One region of the Photobacterium atrarenae genome, then DNA from elsewhere that is predicted to be linked to it. Evidence: predicted binding sites of a transcription regulator. Region 1 holds the regulator's gene; each other region holds the start of a gene.

Region 1 (4,214 bases):
GCTCAAACGTCGTTTGATCCTGCTGTGCGCTGCCGGTGTCGGGATCTGTGTTGCCTTGAGCGGCGTGATTGGCTTTCTCGGCCTGATCATCCCGCATCTGGGCCGTATGCTGTGTGGTCCGAACCACAAAACCTTGCTCCCACTTTCAGCGCTGCTGGGGGCACTGGTACTGCTGGTGGCCGATATGCTGGCGCGTGTCGTGGCTGCCCCGACGGAATTACCGGTGGGGATTATTACCGCGATTCTCGGCGCGCCATTCTTTATCTTTATGCTGATGAAGCAACGAGGCAGAATGTCATGACTCCTCCTCAAAATCCTGTCTCGGCACCCGAGCATCCGACCCCCGCGATTGAAGCCCGTGCGTTGAATCTGACCCTGGGCGGAAAGAAGCTGCTGGATGATTTTAGCCTCAATATTGCCAGCGGCGAACTGACCGCCCTGCTCGGACCGAATGGCGCCGGAAAAAGTAGCCTGTTGAAAGTATTGTGCGGTGAAGCCGAAGGCGGTGGCACAATTCGCTTTTTTGGGAAAGAGCGCAAAGATTACCCACCAGCTACGCTGGCCAAACACCTGGGTATCTTGCCGCAGCACAGCAACCTGGCCTTCGCCTTTACCGCCCGGGAAGTGGTTGAGCTGGGCAGCCTCCCTCTACAACTAACGAGAAAAGACACCCAGGCGTTGGCGACGGAAAAAATGACCCAGGTCGACGTCCTCGAACTTCAGGACCGGTTGTACCCATCTTTATCCGGGGGGGAGAAACAGCGGGTGCACCTGGCCCGGGTGCTGACCCAACTCAGCCACGCTGGCGACCAGTGCATATTGATGCTGGATGAGCCGACATCGGCCCTGGATCTCTCCCACCAGCACCAGACCTTGCAAGTAGCCCGAACACTGGCTAACGCTGGCGCCGCAGTGATTGTGGTGATCCATGACCTCAATCTGGCCGCCCAATATGCCGACCGTTTGGTGATCGTCAACCATGGCAAGGTGCAGGCCGACGGGCCCCCCTGGCAGGCTTTAACCCCCGACACTATTCAGCGGGTCTACGGCTGGCCGGTCCATGTCAGCAAGCACCCGACCCAGGATTTTCCGGTGGTCCTGCCTGCGGCATAGCCCAAAAAGTGATTCCTGCTCAACGACCTGCTTTCTCACCCCCCCGGTTCTGCCGGGGCTATCTGATGCAACGGTCACTACATCAGATATGCATCCAAGTTTAGAAAAATTGCAGTAAGTTTGTTGATATCTATCAAGAATTATCACCTTGCGATACAGAAACGTTGCACTGTGCGCTACACTCAGTAGAATGTGATCGCAAGCGATTACACAATGCAACGCCTGAAAGGTGAGGAAGAAAGCCGCTCGTCAGAGAAGCGGCTTTTTGACGTTTTATACGCAGTATGAAACAGCATGATGGTCTTTATGAACGCAGATCATCATGCCAAACTGAACAATTATCTGGCCTGACTCCCGGAGGCATACCAGATACTTATTCAGTTTGGTACATGGCTGTTGAATGCTGTTCAGATCAATGAAGATAAATGGGCCCAGGCCCACTTTGAATTATTAGAAGAATAAGTATGGCAACGATTAAAGATGTTGCACGTTTGGCAGGTGTTTCAACCACAACAGTGTCTCACGTGATCAATAAAACCCGGTTTGTTGCAGAAGCAACTCAGAAGAAAGTTCTGGCCGCTGTAGACGAACTCAACTATGCCCCGAGTGCTGTGGCGCGTAGCCTGAAATGTAATACCACCCGAACCATCGGCATGCTGGTCACCAAGTCGACCAACCCATTTTTCGCCGAAGTAGTTCACGGTGTCGAAGAATACTGCTACGGAGAAGGCTACACCCTGATCCTGTGTAATACCGAAGGCAACCTGGAAAAACAGCGCGATTACCTGCGAATGCTGGCTGAGAAACGCGTGGATGGCCTGCTGGTGATGTGTTCCGATCTTGACGATAAGCTGCTGGCCCTGCTGGAACGCCAGAAAGATCTGCCGATGGTGATCATGGACTGGGGACCAGAGAGCCCGCATACCGACAAGATTCAGGACAATGCTGAGCTGGGCGGATATGTCGCGACCAAGTACTTTATTGAGCACGGCCACCAGAAAATTGGCTGCCTCACCGGCCATACCGAGAAACTCACGTGCCGTGAGCGCCTCAAAGGCTTCTACAAAGCAATGGAAGAAGCCAATCTGAGCGTAAATCCGGACTGGCTGATTGAAGGTGACTTTGAATGTGAATCTGCTGTTGCCGCGGCAAAGCAATATATCGCGATGGACGATCGCCCAAGCGCCATTTTCTGTTTCAATGATATTATGGCCATGGCGCTGATCAGTACCTTTGAGCAGGCCGGGCTGCGCGTACCGGATGATGTTTCCATTATCGGCTACGACAATATCGACCTGGCGCCTTACTTCTCTCCGCCGCTGACCACCATCCACCAGCCGAAGCAGCGCCTGGGTCAGAAGGCCATTGAGATCCTGATGGCACGGGTGAAAGACAAACAACATGAGCGCCGTATCTTTGAGATGGCTCCGGAATTGGTTGTCCGTAAATCTGTCAAGAAGATAAACGCTTAATTGCTTATCACTTTCAATTTTGCCATACAAAAAAACCGATAGCTTGCTATCGGTTTTTTGTTGCAATTTTGACATTGCCCTCAAGTTCTATTACTGACAAAGTTATTTATGGGTAAATCATGGGTTAGAATCGTTCTAAAACTGTGCTACCTGTTCAAAAATTGTGACTCTTGGATATTCTTGTCCCGATGATATTGCTTTATTTGTGGAAGGAGTGTCACATTTTTAAAAGTGGGACCAAGTTCAAAAATATCTTCTGAGATATGCTTATTTGTGTCACGAACAAGGCAAACCATTTGAAAGAATGGGACGCAAAGCTTCCGGCCTAAAAGTCGCTTATTTATCAATAATTAAGTCAACTTATGGTAGCGGGGTTGCCGATGGATATAGCAAGAAGTCATGCTCAGAATTCTGACAAATCCCTGACATTGCTTTTCTTTGAAATTTGCTAATCTGAATCCTCGCTCTGTTGTTAGGTGACTCAAGAAATTTTTCACCGAGAAAGAAGCATGGACAAACCAGTACTTAAAGATTCTCTTCGACTATTTCGTTGTTTTGACAATGTAAAATCACGTTCAATGTTTGGTGGCTTTGGAGTTTTCTCAGGCGAAACCATGTTTGCGTTAGTGGTTAACGACAAACTGCACCTGCGGGCCAATGCTGAAAACGAAGAACAATTCAAGAAAGCCGGATTGAGCCCGTACGTTTACAAAAAACGTGGGTTCCCGGTGGTCACGAAACATTACGCAATTCCTGAGGAATGGTGGAATGAACCGGAGAAAATCATCGAACACGCAAAGCACTCTTTTGAAGCTGCCAAGCAGGATAAAGAAAAGAAAAGCCAGAGTGGCCCAAGCCGGATCAAGGATCTGCCGAACCTGCGCTTAGCTAATGAGCGGATGTTGAAAAAAGCAGGGATCACGACCGTCGATGAGCTCTACGAAGCCGGTGCGTTGAACGCTTTCAAAGCGTTGCAGGAAACCCACCAGGACACGGTTAATATCGATTTGCTGTGGGCCCTTGAGGGTGCGGTCAGCGGACGCCATTGGTCTGTGATTCCGCAGCAGCGTCGCTCTGAGCTGTTGGCGAAATTAAACTCCTGAGCAACCCACCTATCGGTTTCTCTGAACATACCTATTTCGAAAGAGGCGATTTCCGCCTCTTTCTGCTCCCCAGTATCCCTCACTGGCCTTCCACATCATATGACTACCAGTAACTGAACAACAGTCTGCCAAGGAGCTCTCCCTCACACGACGTAGAATGTCAAATTTGCACCAAGTGAATGACATTTTTCTGTGAAGAAATGCCAAACATTGACACCACTCCCAAAGCTGTTCACAAATCAGTCAACAAGGTTTTCATCCCCTGCTGGCTCAGTAGAATTGGGGCGTCAACGCAGCCGCCGCAGGGAGGGTCTTATGTACAGCTCGCAACCTTTTCCAGGACAATCCAGCCAGATGTTCAAAGACAAGTTTTGCAAATGGCCGAAACTGATGCGTTTGTTAGTTTTGCTCAACTTGCTGCCCACCATTGTGATTGTCTTCGTCGTCCATCAGCAACTCGCCCCATTTTCAATGCTGGATGAAGTGTTGGCAGTGACCGCAGGGTTTAACGGCCTCCTCCTGTTGT
Region 2 (4,214 bases), 730 kb from region 1:
AAACGTTTGCGTCAATAAATTCATCTGGGTGATTCCTGAGCAAATGAAATGCATACCCCTACACGACGTGATGTAGTCTAGTGTATAATGGTGCGATTTTTTGAAAAATTTCTTGCTTAGGAGCCAGACATGAAAGTCGTTGAAGTAAACCACCCCCTGGTTAAACATAAGATTGGTCTTATGCGCGAAGGTGACATCAGCACGAAACGTTTCCGTGAATTGGCGACGGAAGTTGGTAGCCTGCTGACTTATGAAGCGACTTCAGACTTCGAAACCGAAAAGGTTACTATTGCAGGTTGGAACGGTCAAGTTGAGATCGACCAGATCAAAGGTAAGAAAGTAACCGTGGTACCAATCCTGCGTGCCGGTCTGGGGATGATGGATGGTGTGCTGGAGCATATGCCAAGCGCCCGTATCTCGACCGTCGGTATCTACCGTGACGAGGAAACGCTGGAGCCGGTACCGTATTTCCATAAGCTGGCTTCGAACATTGACGAGCGGATGGCGCTGGTCGTTGACCCGATGCTGGCCACCGGTGGCTCAATGATTGCGACAATAGATTTGCTGAAAGAGCATGGCTGTAAGTCAATCAAAGTACTGGTACTGGTTGCGGCGCCGGAAGGGGTGGCGGCACTGGAAAAAGCGCACCCGGATGTTGAGCTTTACACGGCAGCGATTGATCAGAAGCTCAATGACAAGGGCTACATCGTTCCGGGTCTGGGCGATGCCGGTGATAAAATCTTCGGGACCAAATAAGCTTCAACGCACGACAAACGAGAACCGGGCGCAGCCCGGTTTTTTCATGCCCGTCAGTTTGATTTGTAATACTAATCAAAGTAAGTAAGTGATCAAAAATAGCGTCGGAAAAATGTTTGAGAACAAGGCAGAATTTTTAGATAAGTAGTTATTCTACAATCAAAAATTCTAACGCAGTTATCGAGCATTTTAACAAGCTAGGATGACCCTTTATTTACTGCGATTGGTATAATATTCCAAGCGGTTTTCTGTGAGATAAAAACGCAGAAGCCTGGCTTCTGCGTTTTGGGGGACCGTACTGGCGCTGTGGTTGAAATTAACGCGGTGTTTCTTCCATTTGCGCGTTGTCGACCACGTGACTCTCGCCCAGATCATCGGGCAGGATCAGGTTAAGCACGATTGCCACGATCCCGCACAAGCTCACGCCTTGCAGGCTGAACTCGCCGATGCCGAATGCCATCCCGCCAATGCCGAACACCAGAGTCACGGCGACAATGACTAAGTTGCGCGCCTTGTGCAGGTCGACCTGATTTTTGATCAGGGTATTGAGGCCAACGGTGGCAATCGAGCCGAACAGCAGGATCATGATTCCGCCCATCACCGGCACCGGGATGGTTTGCAGGGAGGCGCCCAGTTTACCGACGAAGGCCAGCACCAACGCCGTCACCGCTCCCCAGGTCATAATGATTGGGTTGAAGGCTTTGGTCAGCATCACCGCGCCAGTGACTTCAGAATAAGTGGTGTTCGGTGGCGCACCAAATAGCGAAGCGGCCATGGTTGCGACGCCGTCACCGGCCATGGTCCGGTGCAGCCCCGGCTTTTTCAGGTAGTCTTTTCCGGTTACGTTGGAGATGGCCAGCATATCGCCGACATGCTCAACCGCCGGGGCAATGGCGACCGGGATCATAAACAGGATGGCGTTGATGTTAAATTCCGGGTACGTAAAGTTCGGCAGAGCGAGCCAGCTGGCCTCGGCCACCGGGGTGAAATCGACCACACCGAAGAACAGGCTGGTGGCGTAACCGGCAAGAATCCCGCCCATAATCGGCACCAGTTTGAAGAACCCTTTGGCAAAAACGCTCAGGCCAATCGTCACCAGCAAAGCGATGCTTGAGATCCACAGCGCGGCATCGGCATCGATTAGCTGCACGGCACCGTCACCCGTTTTGCCGAGCGCCATATTCACTGCGACCGGCGCCAAGCCCAGGCCAATCACCATGATGACCGGACCCACCACCACAGGTGGCAGCAGCTTATGAATAATCGCCACCCCACGAACCTTAATGACGGCGCTCATCAGGACGTAGACCACCCCGGCAGCCATCAGGCCGCTCATGGTTCCTGCAATGCCCCAGGTTTGGACGCCGTACATGATTGGAGCGATAAACGCAAAAGAGGAAGCGAGAAAGATGGGAACGGAGCGTTTGGTGATAAATTGAAAGAGGAGGGTACCAATCCCGGCGCCAAATAGCGCCACACTCGGATCCAGCCCGGTTAAAAGCGGTACCAGAACCAATGCACCAAATGCGACAAACAGCATTTGAGCGCCCTGTACAACCTGCATCATTGTTGTTTCCACCCTGTCTGAAAAAAAATCGCGGAATGCTAGCACGGATGTAATCGTTTGCCCATTTGTCGGGCCGGATAAAACCACTTGGCCACCAGGGATGTCGAATAATTCAATATAAGTCACCTTTTTTCGACTCTGTTACATTTTATTGCATGGTGCTCCATTGCAAATTCGGGGCAAAAAGGTTCCTGACGGGCGGTTCGGGATAGGCGATGGAAAAAAAGCGTACGTCCTGCGGGGGATTTTATGGCTGAAGCAGTTGCCGATATGGCCGGGTTCATTCTATGATCGGGCATTAAGTCAATGATGATATGAGTCTTCTAATGTTGCGTATTGCTCTACTCCTGTGTGCCTTCCTGGCCTGGCCGCTGAAAGCTGCGACGGTGACCAATTTGTATCAGGCAGAAGTGGTGTTGCCCGATACCGATCGGGCGTCTGAAACGAAAGCGCGTGAAGCGGCGCTGGCGCAGGTGCTGGTCAAAGTGTCCGGTCAAAGTGCGATCACCGAGAATGAGGTGATCCAAAAAGCGATGGCGAACAGCCGCGCTTATGTCAGCCAATTTGGTTACGGCAGCCGGGATGGCCAGCAAACCCTGTCGCTGGCGTTTGATCGGGGCCAAATCCGCAACCTGCTGACCCAGGCGAACGCAACATTGTGGCGGGAAGAGCGACCGAGCGTGCTGGTATGGCTGGTGAAAGATGCCAACCGTAACCGGGATATCGTCTGGGATCAGTCCGGCAGTGTCCTGACAACCCAGCTGAAACGGGCGGCCGATCAGCGGGGGGTTCCAGTGATGATGCCGATTGGTGATTTTGAAGATATCACCGCGATTAATATTCCGGATCTGTGGGGCGGTTTTATCCAGCCGATTGCCGGTGCCAGTGCCCGTTATCAGCCGGATGCCGTGCTGGTGGTTCGTTTGCGTCAATCCGGCGCCGATAGTGCGCAGCTTGGCTGGCAACTGTTTGCGGATTCGCCGGAGCAACTGACCAGCTCGCAAACGATGCCGGCGGAAGGCCGGGCGTCGGGCACTCCTGCCGACGCGCTGACCCAGATGATGGATCAGGTGGCCGATAGACTGGCTGCCAAATATGCCGTACCACTGGGCGGCGCGGCCAGTGATGCATTTGCGATTGAAGTCGCCAATATTCGCACCACAGAAGATTTCTTTGCCCTGGAGCGCTTGTTGACGAACCTCACTTCGGTGGCATCGGTGAATGCCAGCCGGCTCCAAGGCGATACCGTTACCTTTGCGGTGAATTTACTGAGCTCGGAAACTGCGTTTTATCAGGAGTTGGGACGAGATCAGCGCCTGAGCCGTGTGGTCCCGGACATGCCGCAGCCTGCGGAAGCGATGTCGCCAGAAGAAAAGTTACAGGTGCTTTATGCTGGTGTCGAAGCTGAGACCACGGTTGATCCGGATGCGGTCGATGTGTCAGCGACCCTGATGCAGCCCCGGACTGAAACCAATCAGTTTTACTGGTCGCCATAATCGAGTCTGGACATCAGCGCCTGGCTGGCTCGAACGAGAAAACAAAAAACCGGCAACCTCAGGGCTGCCGGTTTTTTATCGGGCGTGTTCACGGTGCTGTCCCGTGAACATCTCATCTTTTATTTCTCTTTCTTTTCGTGTGCTTCCCGCTCTTCTTTCTCGACCTGAGACAGCCTTTTGAGCTTGATGCCCAGCTCCCGGCCACGGTGACGGGCAAACAGGATGTTGGCGATAAACGCAGCAGCGGTAATGCCCAGCTCTATCAAGGCCAGCAGGCGTTCTCCTTCATCAATCCACAAAATGGTCAGGCCGTGGAGGAAATAGAACATGAGGATGAAGTTAGCCCAGGCGTGGGTATAGGGCCGGCCTTCTAAAATCCCCTTGAGCGGAAACAG
Region 3 (4,214 bases), 1.3 Mb from region 1:
TGAAGACAGTCCTAGTCGAACTCACTCAATACCTAAGAGGTTGGCAACACTATTTCAAGCTTGCCATACGGAAAAGCGCGATGCAGCGCTTGGATGAATGGATAAGGCGGCGCTTACGGTGCTATCGCCTCAAGCAGCGCAAGCGCAGATACAGCATAGCGACATGGTTACGCCAAGAGGGTGTAAGCGAACGCAATGCGTGGAAGCTGGCGATGTCAGATAAAGGGTGGTGGCACTTGGCTTTATCGCCCCAGCTCAATCAGGCCATGCCAATGAAATGGTTCAAGGAGATGGGTCTGTACTCGTTGCGAGATGGGTACGAGTCACTGAAAATATATTCGGAACCGCCGTATGCGACCCACGCTTGTACGGTGGTGTGAGAGGACGGAGGCCGTGAGGCCTCCTCCTACTCGATTTTTGTGTGTGGCTTATTTATCTGGCAGTCGGAGAGATTATTTTTCTTCCGGCAGTACCAGGTTGAGCACAATCGCGGTGATCCCGCCGGCAGCCATCCCGGAGGACAGGATGCTCTGGATCCACTCTGGCATGAACTGGAGGATTTCCGGCTTCTGGGCAATGCCCAGGCCCATGGAAAACGACAGCGCCATGATCAGAATTGCCCGGCGGTCGAGGTCGCAACGAGAAATGATCCGGACCCCGGAGGCGGCAATGGTGCCGAACATCACAATGGTCGCGCCGCCGAGCACCGGCTCCGGGATCAGCTGGACTAAATTGGCTACGCTTGGCAGCAGGCCGAGCAGTACCAGCATACCCGCGACGAAGTAGCCGATGTAGCGGCTGGCGACCCCGGTCAGCTGGATAATGCCGTTGTTCTGGCTGAAGGTGGAGTTCGGGAAGCTGTTGAGCACTGCGGCCAGGGCCGAGTTGATGCCGTCGGCCAGCACGCCGCCTTTGATCCGCTTCAGATAGACCGGGCCGGCAACGGGTTGCTCGGAGGTCTCGGAGGTGGCGGTAATATCGCCGATCGCTTCCAGTGAGGTGATGGCAAACACGATCACCAGCGGGATCAGCAGCGACCAGTCAAAGCCGAGGCCGTATTGCATCGGTAGCGGCACGGCGATCAGGCCGGTGTCGGCAACGCGGGCGGTATCGAGCATCCCGGTGCCCCACGCCAGCAGGGTCCCGGCGGCCATCGCAATCATAATCGAAGAGACACGCAGGTACGGGTTCTTCACCCGGTTGAGCAGGACAATCAGGCCCAGTACCGTGCCGGCCAGCATCAGGTTATCCAGGCTGCCGAAGCTGCCGTTTTCAATCGCCGCGTAGCCGCCGCCCATGGAGGTGAGGCCGATCTGGATCAGGGTCAGGCCGATCAGGGTGACGACAATGCCCGAAACCAACGGCGTGATCACGCGCTGGGCATGTTGCAGTACGCGGGAAATCAAGACTTCAGTCAGCGACGCGGCCAGAATAGTGCCGAAAATGGCCGCCATCATGGTCGGGATATCCGCGCCGCCGGCTTTCATCGCCAGTCCGGCACCGATGATTGGACCGAGGAAATTAAAACTGGTGCCCTGGATCGACAGCAGGCCGGAGCCGACCGGACCGACGGTGCGGATCTGAATGAACGAGGCGATGCCCGAGGCGAACAGCGACATGCTGACAATGGTGTTAGTGTCGCTGGCCGGCAGGCCGAGGGCCTGGCAGATGATGAGCGACGGGGTGATCACCGCCACAAACATGGCCAGCAGGTGCTGGGTGGCGGCAAACAGGGTTTGTGGCAGCGGTGGCCGGTCTTCGAGGCGATAGATCAAATCGGATTTCTGCGGTGTTGCGATGTCGTCGTGTTGGCGTGTCATAGCCATGGTTTCCTTGATGGACTTCTTAATCCCCGGCGTTGCGCTGGATGGGCAAAGCCTGTAAAGAGCGAATAATTCTGTGATTGCTGTTAGTCAGATCCGCCGGTTCACGGGAGAAGTGCGTGTGGGTGAAATTTTGTGCGCTATTGTAATTATTTGATAGAAAATAGCAAACGTTTGCGCTGGGTTGAGCAGACTTTTTTGTTGTCCTTCCGGGGCGGTTCGGGAGTGGCTGTGGTGGCGGTGCTGCGGCCGGAAAGCGTACTTTCCGGCTGAAAATTTGGACGTTGGAGATAGCTTTGGGGACGGCTCAGGCGTTGGAGTAGTTCTCGCGCCGGCCGAGCCAGCGGGTAATGATTGCCTTGGCGTTGTCCGGGTATTGCTCGTGGATATAGCGGGCCAGTTTCTGTACCTGCGGGATCAGGTGCTGGTCGCGAACCAGATCGGCAATTTTGAAATCAGCCAGGCCGGTCTGCTTGGTGCCGAGCAGTTCACCGGGACCGCGGATTTCTAAATCGCGCTGGGCAATTACAAACCCGTCGCTGCTTTCGCGCAGCACCCCGAGGCGTTTCTGGGCGGTTTTCGACAGCGGCGCATGGTAGAGCAGCACACAATGGCTGGCAACGCTGCCCCGGCCGACACGGCCGCGCAGCTGGTGGAGCTGGGCCAGACCGAGCCGTTCGGGGTTCTCGATGATCATCAGGCTGGCGTTCGGGACATCAACCCCGACTTCAATCACTGTGGTGGCGACCAGCAGGTGCAGTTCACCGTCCTTGAAGCGTTTCATCACCGCCTGTTTTTCTGCCGGTTTCATCCGGCCGTGGACCAGGCCGATATTGAGCTCGGGCAACTGGGCAGTCAGCTCATCAGCGGTATCGGAGGCTGCCTGGGCTTCCAACACTTCGGACTCATCAATCAGGGTACAAACCCAATACGCCTGGCGGCCTTCATTAAGGCAGGCGGCGCGGATCCGTTCGACGATGTCGGCACGGCGGCTGTCGGGCACTGCCACGGTCTGGATTGGGGTCCGGCCCGGCGGCAGTTCGTCGATCACCGAGGTTTCGAGATCGGCATAGGCGGTCATCGCCAGGGTGCGCGGGATCGGGGTGGCGGTCATGATCAGCTGGTGCGGGTAGTGGCCGTTGCTGGCGCCTTTTTCACGCAGCTCCAGCCGCTGATGGACGCCGAAGCGGTGCTGCTCATCGATGATCACCAGCGCCAGGTTCTGAAATACCACTTGCTCCTGGAACAGGGCGTGGGTGCCGACCACCATTTTGGCTTCGCCGCTTTCAATTCGGGCCAGTTCGGTTTCGCGGGCCTTGCCCTTGAGCTTGCCCGCCAGCCAGCCGACTTCAATGCCGAGCGGGTTGAGCCAGTTGGCGAAGTTCAGCGCATGCTGTTCGGCCAGCAGTTCGGTCGGGGCCATCAGCGCCACCTGGTAGCCATGCTCGATAGCCCGTACTGCAGCCAGGGCTGCGACCAGGGTTTTGCCCGAGCCGACATCCCCCTGTACCAGGCGCATCATCGGATGGGGCCGGGCGAGGTCGGTTTCGATGTCGGCCACGACGCGTTGCTGGGCGCCGGTCGGGCTGAACGGCAGGCTGCCCAGAAGCTGCTTTTTCAGGGTATGGCTTGGCGGCAGCGGCCAGGCCTGGTGTTGCTGGCCCTTGCTGCGCACCGCCAGCATCGACAGGTTCTGCGCCAGCAGCTCTTCTAAGATCAGGCGTTGCTGAGCCGGGTGTTTGCCTTCTTCCAGTTGTTCGAGGGAGACATCCGGGGTCGGGCGGTGCATCAGGTGCAGCGCTTCGGCCAGGGTCATCTGGCGATCATAGAGGCCTTCGGGCAGCAGTTCACTGACGGCGGCCTTGTCGAGCAGGGCCAGGGCCTGATCGGTCAGGTTACGCAGGGTGAGCTGGCGCAGGCCGTCAGTGGTCGGGTAGACCGGGGTCAGGGTTTCCTCGACGCTGAGCTCGGTCGGCTCGGAAAATACTTTGTAGTCGGGATGGATGATCTCCAGCCCGTGCTGGCCGCGTTTGATTTCGCCATAGGCTTTGACCTGCTTGCCTTCAGCCAGGCTGTTTTTCATCGCCGCGTTGAAGTTGAAAAAGCGCAGGGTGGCACTGCCGCTCTGATCGCTGATTTTCACGGTCAGCATCCGCCGTTTGCCGAAGCTGATGTTGTTGCTGAGCACCTCGCCCTGAATGGTGAGGTGCTGGCCGGGCAGGACGCCGGCGATGGGCCAGATCCGGGTGCGGTCTTCATAGCGGAGCGGCAGGTGAAACAGCAGATCCTGTACGCTGTGCAGGCCGATTTTTTCCAGTTTTTCTGCCATTTTGGCCCCGACGCCGGAGAGTTCGGTCAGGGCGACGGTATCAAGGAGTTGTCCGCTCATCA
Region 4 (4,214 bases), 1.5 Mb from region 1:
GTTATTCCTGCATTAAACGACGCAGCTCCCGCTGGACTTGCTTCGCGCCCGGACGAAGGCCGCGCCATAACATAAAGCTTTCTGCCGCCTGTCCCACCAGCATCCCCAGTCCGTCCAACACGACTTTTGCACCCAACTGTTGCGCCCATTGGTTAAATGTCGTGGGTCCACTCCCGTAGACCATGTCATAGCACACCTTAGACGGCTGGATCAGGCTTTCCGGGATCCCAGGCAACTGACCGCTCAAGCTGGCAGAAGTAGAATTGATGATCACATCATATTGTCCCCCCGCCAGTTCATCGAGGGCGACGGCGTTGACCGGGCCATGCGCCGCAAAGGCATCGACCAACGCCTCTGCTTTGGCAAGCGTTCGGTTAGTGATGGTGATGGATGACGGCTGCTGCGCCAGTAACGGCAGGATCACTCCCCGCGCAGCGCCCCCGGCCCCAATCAGCAGAATTCGCTGATCCGCCAGGGTGACCTGGTGTTGCAGCAGATCCTGCACCAGTCCTTCACCATCGGTATTATCGCCAAGCACGAGCCCGTCATCGAGTTTCTTCAAGGTATTGACCGCCCCCGCTAGTTTGGCGCGCTCGGTCAGCTGATCGGCATATTGATACGCATCCTCTTTAAAGGGCACCGTCACATTACAGCCCCGTCCGCCGTCGGCAAAAAAAGCATCCGCAGCCACCCGGAATTCCCCCAGCGGCACCAGTTGTGCTGCATAGTGCATCGACTGGCTGGTCTGACGGGCAAACAAGGTGTGTATCAGTGGCGATTTACTCTGCGCAATCGGGTTGCCAAATACTACGTATTGATCCATGTAGCGGGGTTCCATATATAAGAGAAAGGGTCGATATTTCGACCCTATCACTGCTCCCCGGCAAGCTCAATCACTTCCTGGGCCGACTACCAGATACGCGGTTTGAGGTAATGCTCATAAAGTGCAGCCTCCGGCGATCCCGACTCCGGCTCGTAGCAATACTCCCAGCGTACCAGAGGTGGCATCGACATCAGGATCGATTCGGTCCGGCCACCGCTCTGAAGGCCAAACAAGGTGCCGCGGTCATACACCAGGTTGAACTCAACATAACGACCGCGACGGTACAGCTGGAACTGGCGCTCGCGCTCACCGTACTTCGTGTCTTTGCGTTTCTCCACAATCGGCAGATACGCATCCAGATAACCATTCCCGACCGCCTGCATATAGGCAAAGCTCTTCTCGAACCCCCACAGGTTCAGATCATCGAAGAACAGACCGCCCACCCCCCGGGTTTCATTCCGGTGCGGCAGGAAGAAATAACGATCACACCAGGCTTTATGCTCGGTATACACCTCATCACCAAATGGCTGGCACAAAGCTTTGGCTGTGTCATGCCAGTGCTGACAGTCTTCCTCGAACGGATAAAACGGGGTCAGGTCGAAACCGCCACCAAACCACCACACCGGCTCTTCACCTTCTTTCTCTGCAATGAAAAACCGGACATTGGCATGGGAGGTCGGCACATAAGGATTGTTCGGGTGGATCACCAGTGACACCCCCATGGCTTCAAAGCTGCGCCCGGCCAGCTCAGGGCGGTGCGCCGTGGCAGATCCCGGCATCTCCGCCCCGTAGACGTGAGAGAAGTTTACCCCGGCCTGCTCGAACACCTGGCCCTGGCGCAAGACCCGGCTGCGGCCGCCGCCCCCTTGCTCCCGCTCCCAGGCATCCTGCTCAAAGGTTGCCTGACCGTCTTGCTGCTCAAGGGCCTGGCAAATGCGATCCTGAAGGTCTAACAAAAACGATTTTACGGCTTGCTTACTCACATCTTGCATCATTGATTATCCTTGGCGAAAAACTTTCCCTGTCAGAGCATCCCGGATCTCAGACGGATTGTCACGCCCGCCGGTCTCCCCTTGTAAAATAGCCGGCAGGTACTGACCCAGTTGCTGCTTCACCTCTTCGGCACTGCGCCCCGGCGCCTGGCCGGTCAAGTTGGCACTGGTTGAGGTCAGCGGCTTACCAAACTGGCGGCAGAGCTGCTGCACCAACGGATGATCTGTGACCCGAACCGCAATGGTGTCAAACTGTCCGGTCAGAAACGCCGGAATCCCCGGTTTGGTCGGCATCACCCAAGTCACCGGGCCGGGCCAGGTCTCGAATATCCGCTGCTTTTGCGCTTCGCTGAGCTGGCTGTCATCCACATAAGGCGCTAGTTGCTCATAGTCGGCAGCGATCAGGATCAGGCCTTTTTCAATCGGGCGCTGTTTTAGCGCCAGCAGTTTATGCACCGCCTGTTCATTATCCGGATCGCACCCAACCCCAAACACGGCCTCAGTCGGGTAAGCCACCACTTCACCTTGCTGCAGCGCAGCAACCACTTGCGTTAAATTTTCCACGTCACCCTCATTCAGGCATCGCTCCGATACCCGTATTAACCTCGTTGCGGGTATTTTACCCACTCCTGCCGAACAAGACCATGTCCGGCAATATCCCTTAACAAAAGCTGGCACAAACTCTGACGCAAACGTTTTCCTTCATAAAAAATCACCGTATAATGCGCGCCAAGCCTTGTTGCCTTCCATTAGCTAACCCAAAGGAGATCGGGATGAAAGTCGGGATTATCATGGGCTCAAAGTCAGACTGGCCAACCATGCAGCACGCCGCTGAGATGTTGGAACGCTTCAACGTACCGTATGAAACCAAAGTGGTTTCAGCGCACCGGACTCCACACCTGCTGGCTGAATATGCAGAAACCGCCCATGAGCGCGGCATTAAGGTAATCATTGCCGGTGCCGGCGGCGCCGCCCATCTGCCAGGCATGACCGCCGCATTTACCAGTGTGCCGGTCCTGGGCGTGCCGGTCCAGTCACGGGCACTCAAAGGCATGGACTCTCTGCTGTCGATCGTCCAGATGCCCAAAGGGGTTGCTGTCGGTACCCTGGCCATCGGTGATGCCGGTGCCGCCAATGCCGGGTTGCTGGCCGCCCAAATCATCGGCACCCAGGACAGCACCGTGATGGCAGCCGTCGACGCGTTCCGCCAGGAACAAACCGAGACGGTCCTGAGCAACCCGAACCCGGCCGAGGACGTATCATGAAGGTCTTGGTACTCGGCGCCGGGCAACTGGCAAGAATGATGGCCCTGGCCGGGGCGCCGCTCAACATTGAGGTTCTGGCCTATGATGTCGGCACCGGGCATGTAGTCCATCCGCTGACCCAACAGCTGATGATGAAAGGACTCAACACAGCGATCACCTACGCCCATGTGATCACGGCGGAATTCGAGCACATCCCGCATGACATTCTGGATCTCTGCGCCGCCAGCGGGAAATTTCGCCCGACTGCCGAAGCCATCAAAGCCGGAGGCGATCGCCGTCTTGAGAAGAGCCTGCTCGATCGCGCCGGCGTTGCCAATGCGACCTATCACCTCATTACAACCCGCGACGACTTTGAGCAGGCGATTGAGAAAGTCGGTCTGCCAATGGTGCTGAAAAGTGCCCTGGGCGGCTATGACGGCAAAGGGCAGTGGCGACTCAAATCGGCCGACGCCAAGGAAGCGATCTGGGCTGAGCTGGAATCCTTCCTGCAAGCGGCGCCGGAGCAGGCCATTGTCGCCGAGGCCTTCATCCCGTTTGATCGGGAAGTGTCGGTGATCGGCGCCCGCGGGCAAGACGGTAGCCTCGCCATTTACCCGCTGACCGAAAATACCCACAGCAATGGCGTCCTCAGCCTGTCGGTCGCCCAATCTGATTCGCAGGCGCTGCAAGCCGAAGCCGAGGCTATGTTCAAGGCACTGGCCGAAACGCTTGATTATGTCGGCGTGCTGGCGATTGAGTTCTTCGAGGTCAACGGTACCTTGCTGGTCAATGAAATCGCGCCGCGGGTTCACAACTCCGGCCACTGGACCCAGCAAGGCGCAGAAACCTGCCAGTTTGAAAATCATCTCCGCGCCGTGTGCGGGTTACCGCTGGGCAGCACCGCTTTGCTTCGCCCGACAGCGATGGTCAATATCCTCGGCGAGGATACTCTGGATGACGCAATCCTGGGTCTGCCGCACTGTCATGTTCACTGGTACGGGAAAGAAAAGCGACCGGGGCGGAAAATGGGGCATATCAATGTCTGCGCCAGCCCTAAGTGCGACCTGAAAGCCGCCTTAGACGAGCTGGCTGCACACTTAGACCCACAGGCATTTCCGGTAGTGCGGATTTAACCCCTAAATACAAACGCTAAAG

The links. The regulator PurR, encoded in region 1, represses purine synthesis genes. The targets are predictions, from matches to a motif close to TNANGNAAACGTTTNCNTNA.
Region 2: a site for PurR is predicted at 2,369-2,388, ahead of NNL38_RS03300 (uracil-xanthine permease family protein). Genes of this name have one in related genera too.
Region 3: a site for PurR is predicted at 1,986-2,005, ahead of NNL38_RS00660 (uracil-xanthine permease family protein). Genes of this name have one in related genera too.
Region 4: a site for PurR is predicted at 2,500-2,519, ahead of purE (5-(carboxyamino)imidazole ribonucleotide mutase). Genes of this name have one in related genera too.

Annotation. Positions count from the first base shown of each region.
Region 1 is NZ_CP101508.1:1,394,746-1,398,959, reverse strand. It holds gene NNL38_RS06575 (FecCD family ABC transporter permease) at 1-301, shown strand, start outside; gene NNL38_RS06570 (heme ABC transporter ATP-binding protein) at 298-1,113, shown strand; gene purR (HTH-type transcriptional repressor PurR) at 1,578-2,585, shown strand; cyclic di-GMP riboswitch class I at 2,862-2,967, shown strand; gene NNL38_RS06560 (TfoX/Sxy family DNA transformation protein) at 3,095-3,688, shown strand; gene NNL38_RS06555 (hypothetical protein) at 4,004-4,214, shown strand, end outside.
Region 2 is NZ_CP101508.1:664,126-668,339, forward strand. It holds gene upp (uracil phosphoribosyltransferase) at 130-756, shown strand; gene NNL38_RS03300 (uracil-xanthine permease family protein) at 1,073-2,323, opposite strand; gene NNL38_RS03305 (DUF2066 domain-containing protein) at 2,650-3,819, shown strand; gene NNL38_RS03310 (DUF2069 domain-containing protein) at 3,939-4,214, opposite strand, start outside.
Region 3 is NZ_CP101508.1:135,880-140,093, forward strand. It holds gene ltrA (group II intron reverse transcriptase/maturase) at 1-380, shown strand, start outside; gene NNL38_RS00660 (uracil-xanthine permease family protein) at 453-1,820, opposite strand; gene recG (ATP-dependent DNA helicase RecG) at 2,131-4,212, opposite strand.
Region 4 is NZ_CP101508.1:3,393,012-3,397,225, forward strand. It holds gene aroE (shikimate dehydrogenase) at 2-823, opposite strand; gene hemF (oxygen-dependent coproporphyrinogen oxidase) at 910-1,815, opposite strand; gene tsaC (L-threonylcarbamoyladenylate synthase type 1 TsaC) at 1,822-2,379, opposite strand; gene purE (5-(carboxyamino)imidazole ribonucleotide mutase) at 2,589-3,080, shown strand; gene NNL38_RS15815 (5-(carboxyamino)imidazole ribonucleotide synthase) at 3,077-4,192, shown strand.